Regions from separate parts of the Pseudoflavonifractor sp. An176 genome, predicted to be linked through region 2. Evidence: predicted binding sites of a transcription regulator. Region 2 holds the regulator's gene; the other holds the start of a gene.
The links. The regulator NrdR, encoded in region 2, represses ribonucleotide reductase genes. The targets are predictions, from matches to a motif close to CACNANATNTNGTG.
Positions count from the first base shown of each region.

Region 1: B5F12_RS08615 (ribonucleoside triphosphate reductase) is a predicted target of NrdR. The motif match lies at 2,420-2,433, and genes of this name have one in related genera.

Region 1 covers NZ_NFKO01000020.1:30,044-33,928, reverse strand. Annotated here, with positions in the region: gene B5F12_RS08615 (ribonucleoside triphosphate reductase) at 244-2,310, opposite strand; gene B5F12_RS08610 (anaerobic ribonucleoside-triphosphate reductase activating protein) at 3,026-3,718, shown strand; gene B5F12_RS08605 (MBL fold metallo-hydrolase) at 3,829-3,885, shown strand, end outside.
Region 2 covers NZ_NFKO01000001.1:193,104-196,988, reverse strand. Annotated here, with positions in the region: gene tsaE (tRNA (adenosine(37)-N6)-threonylcarbamoyltransferase complex ATPase subunit type 1 TsaE) at 43-468, shown strand; gene tsaB (tRNA (adenosine(37)-N6)-threonylcarbamoyltransferase complex dimerization subunit type 1 TsaB) at 465-1,175, shown strand; gene upp (uracil phosphoribosyltransferase) at 1,204-1,833, shown strand; gene nrdR (transcriptional regulator NrdR) at 1,885-2,340, opposite strand; gene B5F12_RS11815 (hypothetical protein) at 2,489-2,635, shown strand; gene B5F12_RS00930 (DUF4363 family protein) at 2,735-3,118, opposite strand; gene B5F12_RS00925 (DUF421 domain-containing protein) at 3,115-3,795, opposite strand.

The DNA of each region.
Region 1 (3,885 bases), on a different contig from region 2:
AGCTGAAACAGCCCGATAATACCCACGATCAGCAGTCCAATCTGCACCAGGTCAGAAAACGTGACATACTCCATGAGTGCACCCCCTTTCAACCAGGGGGCAAGGAAGCACCCCCTTATGTAGATGAAGGGGGAACAACCGCCAAATGTGTGGCAGCACCTTATCTGGAGTATAGCAGACCTTGCCGCCTGTTGCAAGACAGCGCCCGTACCTGCCCCAATGTGAGGCAGGTACGGGCGTTTTTTATCCCACTTGATACACTTGTCGGTCGTGGAACTCCTGGGTCTTGCCGTCGTTCCAGTTCTGCACCGGGCGGTAGTAGCCGGTGATGCGGCTGTACACCTCGGCGGGCTTGCCGCAGTGGGGGCAGGTGAACTGCTCCCCGGGCAGGTATCCGTGGTCGGCGCACACCGAGTAGGTGGGGGAAATGGTGTAGTAGGGCAGCTTGTAATTTTCAGCGATTTTGCGCACCAGGGCGGCGGCGGACTGCCAGCTGGGCAGTTTCTCCCCCAGGAAGGCGTGGAACACCGTGCCGGAGGTGTAGAGCACCTGGAGCTGGTCCTGGACGTCCAGGGCGGCGAACAGGTCGTCGGTGCACCCCACAGGCAGGTGGGAGGAGTTGGTGTAGTAGGGGGTGCCGTGGTCGTTGGCGGTGCGGATGAGGGGGTATTTCTCCTTGTCGTGCTTGGCAAAGCGGTAGGTGGTGGACTCTGCCGGGGTGGCCTCCAGGTTAAAGAGGTCCCCATACTGCTCCTGGTAGTCGGACAGGCGCTCCCGCATGTGGGTGAGCACCTCCACGGCGAAGGCCTGGGTGTCCGGGTGGGTGAGGTCGTGGTGCAGCCAGGGGGCGTTGAGGCCCACCTCGTTCATCCCCACCAGGCCGATGGTGGAGAAATGGTTGCGGAAGGTGCCCAGATAGTGGCGGGTGTAGGGATACAGGCCGTTTTCCATCAGCTGGGTGATGACGGTGCGCTTGGTGTGCAGGGACCGGGCGGCCAGGTCCATGAGGTGGTCCAGCCGCTGATAGAACTCCTCCGGGTCCTTGGACAGGTAGGCGATGCGGGGCAGGTTGATGGTCACCACCCCCACGCTGCCCGTGGACTCGCCGGAGCCGAAGTAGCCCCCGGACTTCTTGCGCAGCTCCCGCAGGTCCAGCCGCAGGCGGCAGCACATGGAGCGCACGTCGGAGGGCTCCATGTCCGAGTTGATGTAGTTGGAAAAGTAGGGGGTGCCGTACTTGGCGGTCATCTCAAAGAGCAGCTTGTTGTTCTCCGTCTCCGACCAGTCGAAGTCCCGGGTGATGGAGTAGGTGGGAATGGGGTACTGGAAGCCCCGGCCATTGGCGTCCCCCTCAATCATGATCTCCAAAAAGGCCCGGTTGACCATGTCCATCTCCTTTTTGCAGTCCCCATAGGTGAAGTCCATGAACTTCCCGCCCACAATGGCGGGCTGTCCCGCCAGATCGGGGGGCACGGTCCAGTCCAGGGTGATGTTGGTAAAGGGGGCCTGGGTGCCCCAGCGGCTGGGGGTGTTCACCCCGTAGACAAAGGACTGGATGCACTGTTTTACCTCGTGCTGGCTCAGATGGTCCACCCGGACAAAGGGGGCCAGATAGGTGTCGAAGGAGGAGAAGGCCTGGGCTCCAGCCCACTCGTTTTGCATGATGCCCAGGAAGTTCACCATCTGGTTGCACAGGGTGGACAGGTGACGGGCGGGGGACGAGGTGATTTTCCCCGGCACGCCTCCCAGACCCTGATAGATGAGCTGTTTCAGGGACCACCCGGCGCAGTACCCGGTGAGCATGGACAGGTCGTGGAGGTGCAGGTCTCCGTCCCGGTGGGCCTGGGCCACCTCCTGGTCGTAGATTTCGCTAAGCCAGTAGTTGGCGGTGATGGCCCCGGAGTTGGACAGAATGAGGCCCCCCACCGAGTAGGTGACGGTGGAGTTCTCCTTCACCCGCCAGTCGTTGATGCGCAGATAGTTGTCCACCAGCTCCTTGTAGTTGAGGAGGGTGGACGAGGCGTGGCGCACGTTTTCCCGCTGCTTGCGGTAGAGAATATAGGCCTTGGCCACCTGGTCATACCCCGCCTGGATGAGCACCACTTCCACGCTGTCCTGGATGTCCTCCACGGCGATGAGGTCGTTTTGAATCTTGGGCTGAAAATCTGCCGTCACCCGCAGCGCCAGCAGCTCCACCACCTCCGGGTGGGCCTGCTGCCCCTGGGCCTCAAAGGCACGGGTCATGGCGGCGATGATCTTGCTTAATTGAAAGGGAACGGTGGAGCCGTCCCGCTTGGTCACTTGGTACATAGGCCACGCTCCTCTCTGTGTTTGCGGTTGCCGCCCTGCGGGCGGTGCTCTTTCATGATAGCACGCCCCCTGACGAAAATCAACATATATTGCTGTGTTATATTTTTGACACAAGATATTGTGTATTCAAGCGTGTCCCTGCCAGGGACGCTCCGCTGGGCCCCATTTCTCGCCGATGAGAAATGGGGGAAAGAATCGCCAAAGGCGGGGCCTTCCCCCGCCTTGTGGAATCCACCCCGCCGGTACGGGGCTGCCTGATGCGTCTTTCTCTTCTCGGCCCTGGTCCGGTGGGGTCACATAGATAGACTGTCTTTCTACAGAATGCACCTGCTTCTCTGAAAAATGCTACTTCTACTCCCAGGGCCTCACCCTGGTGAGCCGCTGTTCCCAGCGATCGGTGGCCTGGCTGACGGCGGCGGGAACGCCGCTTCTCCAGGGAAGGCCCGGAGGTGGAAACCGCCCAGCCATAGGGCCAGCTGCCATAGTGGCCTGGTGTGGTGGCAGTGGCAGGAGCCACAGCAGGGGTAACGGGCCGAACATAGGCTTGACATATTTACAGCCTCGTACCCCAGGGAGGTCCTTAGGGGGGAACGCCCTAAGCGGGTTTTGGTTCCTTTTGCCCGCACAAAAGGAACCCCCAGCGGGGAGCGTCACCCTTGACAACCCGGCCCCGCCCGTCTACCATGAATGGGAGAACAAAAAAGGGGGAATTGCCATGACCATCGATGGATTTCAGCCCATGACCCTGCTGGACTTTCCCAACAAGGTGGGGTGCACCGTATTTTTGAAGGGCTGCAACTTCCGCTGCCCCTTCTGCCACAACGCCACCCTGGTGGAGCTGGAGAGGGAGCAGTCCGCTCCACCCCTGGCGCTGGAGAAATTCCGCGACTTTCTCCAACGGCGGCAGGGGCTGCTGGACGGGGTGTGCGTCAGCGGCGGCGAGCCCCTGTTGAATCCCCAGCTGCCCCAGCTGCTGGAGCTGGTCAAGGGCCTGGGCTATCTGGTGAAGGTGGACACCAACGGGAGTTTTCCACAGCGGCTTGTGGAATTGTGGAAATCTGGCCTGGTGGACTACGTGGCCATGGACATCAAAAATAGCCCCGCCCGGTACGCAGAGACCGTGGGCGTGCCGGGGCTGGACCTCTCCCCCATCCGGGAGAGCGTTTCCTGGCTGCTGGAGGGCCGGGTGGACTACGAATTTCGCACCACCGTGGTGCGCCAGTTCCACGATGCCCAGTCCTTTGCCCAGATTGGGCCCTGGATTGCCGGGGCCAAGCGGTATTACCTCCAGACCTTCACCCACCGGGACACGGTGCTGCGCCCGGGCCTCTCCGCCTGGGACGGGGAGACCATGGAGGGCTTTGCCGCCCAAATGCGCCCCTATGTGTCAAACGTCGAAGTGCGTTGAAGGGGGTCGAACGGTTCCATCTTTACATTTTGTATCAAACAAGGTATGATGTTACCGACAATTTATGACCTTCTCCCGCCCCAAGCGGGGGAACTGTTCGAGGTGACAATATGGAAATCAAACGCATGCAACTGGGCATGATTCAAACCAACTGTTATATCTTCTGG
Region 2 (3,885 bases):
CTATACTGTCTTGAAAGAGTTTACAAGTTGAGGTGAACGGCTATGCAGTATATCACCCACAGCCCGGAGGAGACCAGGGCGTTGGGCCGTACATTGGCACAGGCGCTCCAGGGGGGCGCCGTGGTGGCATTTACCGGGGACCTGGGGGCGGGGAAGACCGCCTTTGTCTCTGGAATGGCGGAGGGATTGGGAATTGAAGAGCGGGTGACCAGCCCCACCTTTACCATCGTCAATGAATATGAAGGGGGCCGCCTGCCTCTGTTCCACTTTGACATGTACCGCTTGGGCAGCGCCGACGAGCTGTTCCACATCGGCTGGGAGGACTACTTGGCCCGGAATGGTGTGTGTGCCGTGGAGTGGAGCGAGAATGTGGACGAGGCCCTGGACGGGGACACCATTCGGGTGGATATCTCCCGAGGCGAGGACGACAACACCCGCATCATCACCATAGAGGGGGTAGCGCTATGAAGATTTTGGCCTTGGAGACCTCGGCGGTCACCGCCTCTGTGGCCATCACCGAGGACGAGAAGCTGCTGGGGCAGTCCTTCCAGAACAGCGGCCTGACCCACTCGGTGACCCTCATGCCCATGGTGACCCAGCTGCTGGACAACGTGGGGCTCACCCTCCACGACATTGACGTGGTAGCGGTAGCCGCCGGACCTGGCTCCTTCACCGGGGTGCGCATCGGCGTGGCCGCGGCCAAGGGCCTGGCTTGGCCCGACGGGAAGCCCTGCGCGCCCTGCTCCACCCTGGAGTCCATGGCATGGCAGTGCGCCCACATGGAGGGGGAGATCTGCGCGGTGATGGACGCCCGGCGCAATCAGGTGTACGCCGCCCGGTTCTTAGCCCAGAACGGGACTCTCACCCGGCTGAGCGAAGATGCCGCCATTGGCCTGGACCAGCTGGCCCAGGAGCTTGAAAAATCCTCCAATGCGAAATTTCTCGTTGGAGATGGCGCATCCTTGTGTTATAATTTCCTCAAAGAGCGGGGAATATCCGCCACTATGATGCCGCCCCACCTGGTCTATCAGACCGCTTGGGGTGTGGCCCGGGCAGGGCTGGAGCTGGCCCGCCGGGATCAGCTGGTGTCCGGGGCTGCCATGGCGCCCCAGTACCACCGCCTGAGCCAGGCCGAACGGGAGCGTTTGGCCCAGGGCAAATCTTTGACCAAATGACCGATATAAGAAAAGGGGTTTGACGACTATGGAAAAAGTACACGTTTTGGACCATCCGCTCCTGCAGCACAAGCTGTCCATCCTGCGGGACAAGAACACCGGCGTGAAGGACTTTCGCAGCATCGTCTCTGAGATTGCAGGGCTGATGTGCTACGAGGCCACCCGGGACCTGCCTCTGGAGGATGTGACTATTGAGACTCCCGTGGCCACCGGCACCTTCAAGATGCTGGCCGGCAAGAAGCTGGCTGTGGTGCCCATTCTCCGGGCTGGCCTGGGCATGGTGGACGGTATTCTGAACCTGATTCCCTCCGCCAAGGTGGGCCACATCGGCCTGTACCGGGACCCTGAGACCCTGGCTCCCGTGGAGTACTACTGCAAGATGCCCAGCGACATCGCCGAGCGGGATGTCATCGTGCTGGACCCCATGCTGGCCACTGGTGGCTCCGCTGCCGCTGCCATCACCTTCCTCAAGGGCTACGGCTGCAAGCACATCAAGCTGATGAACGTGCTGGCCGCTCCCGAGGGCATCGCCTGCATCCAGAAGGAGCACCCCGACGTGGACATCTACGTGGCTGGGCTGGATGAGAAGCTCAACGACCACGGCTATATCGTGCCCGGTCTGGGCGACGCTGGCGACCGCATCTTCGGCACCAAGTAAAGAATAAAGAATCGTCCCGGATTTTCCGCTCGAAAATCCGGGACGATTTTTTTATCTCTCTTTCAGCAGCTTGTCCAGCTCTTCCATAAAGGTGTTGATGTCTTTGAACTGGCGGTACACCGAGGCAAAGCGCACATAGGACACCTCGTCCACGTTCCGCAGCTTCTCCATCACCAGCTCGCCGATCTGGGTGGAGGGAATTTCCCGCATCAGCTCATTTTGCAGGGTCTGCTCGATCTCATCGGCGATGCGCTCCAGGGTGTCGGTGGGTACCGAGCGCTTCTCGCAGGCCTTGAGCATGCTGCCCATGAGCTTGGTCTTGTCGAAGGACTGGCGGCGACCATCCCGCTTGATGACCACCAGGGGGAGGCTCTCCATGGTCTCGTAGGTGGTGAAGCGCTTGTGACAGGCCAGGCATTCCCGGCGACGGCGAATGCTGCTGCCCTCGTCGGCGGGGCGAGAGTCTACCACCTTGCTCTCAGGGTGGGCACAAAAGGGGCATTTCACGGGCGGATCATCCTTTCCTTGTGTGATGATAAGATTGTGGAAATTATAACATAAAAGTGGGCGGGTGTGTACCAGTTGTAAAAAATTTTTTTCGCTCTGCATAAAGAAAATTCAGGGGTGGCATACTGCTGACAGTGAGGTGATAAACATGGATAAACGTGATAGCCGCATGACCAATAAGATGGGCTCTGAAAACTGCAAGCGCCAGAGCACCGAGAACCGCAAGAAGCAGTCCCCGGAGAATCGCAAGCAGTCCGGCATGGAGAGTAAGAACCCCATGGGCAAGGGCTACTAAGAGCGGAGCCTGAAGGAGAGAGCGTGTGTATGAGACCAAGAGGTTTTGTACACACGCTTTCCCTTTCTGGAGAGAGGAGCCCGCCCTCTCAGGGCAGGCTCACAGGATGTTTTTCAAAGAGGGCAGCTCCGCCTCCACCAGCAGCTCCAGCTGATAGAGAATGCGGGCGTTGGCCGCGGCATATTCCCCCGGCTGTTCCCGCTGCTCCAAAATGGCCAACGCCTCCTGAAAGGCGGTACTCACCCCGTCAATGTCGTCGTGGTGTAGGGTGGTGTGGAGGTAGAACATCTGGTCCTCCCAGTTTTTCCAGGCCTTCTGAGTGAGGTCGTAGGCTTTCTCCCAATCCCCCTGCTGTACTGCCTCCCCGGCCTGTTCCAGTTGCATAGAGAGAGACTGGGTTTCATGGGAGAGGTACCACACGTGGAGGGAGCACCCGGCCACTAAGGCGGCCAGAAGGACCACCGAACATAACAATCGTTTCATTGCTTGCCCTCCTTGGGGACACAATAGGTGTGGCCCAGATCGTCCACCGTCATGAGAAACACCTGCTTGTGGGAGGTGAGACCGTGGGAGGCAAGCTGCTGCTGGAGCCACTGGTCCCCGTACCCTCGGCCCCGCAGGTCCTGGGCGAGCAGCCGCCCGTCGCTGATGACCACCAGGGGCAGACCGGGCTCTTCCGGGTCTTGTCCCACCTGTCGGGCGGTGGCGGGCTGGAGGGCGGCGTAAGGGAGGACAGACAGCTGGCCGTTGGTCTCCAGCACGGCGGTATGGATTTCCTCCAGATAGGGGTGGCCCAGAATGCGCAGTTCTTCCAGAAGCTCGTCCAGGGTCAGGCGATTGGCCCGCAGGGCCTGCTCCACCACCTGCCCCTGGCGCACCACCACGCTGGGGCGGCCCCCCAGGAGGGTGCGGAACCGGATGGACTTGGTGGAGAGAATGGAGAGGATGGAGGCAATGGCCAGCAGCACCGCAATGGGAATGACCCCGGTGAGCAGGGGAATGCCGTTGTCCTGCATGGGGACGCTGGCCAGGTCGGCGATGATGAGGGCCAGGGTCAGCTCGCTGGGTTCCAGCTCCCCCAACTGCCGCTTGCCCAGCAGACGAATGCCCGCCACCAGGAGAATGTAGAGCACCAACGTGCGAATGAGTACCACAAACATGGGAACACCTCCGGCAAAATATGGTTTATTGAACATTTTGCCCTTGAATCTAGGGGAATATCCCTGGCGTTTGTCCATAATTCCGATTTT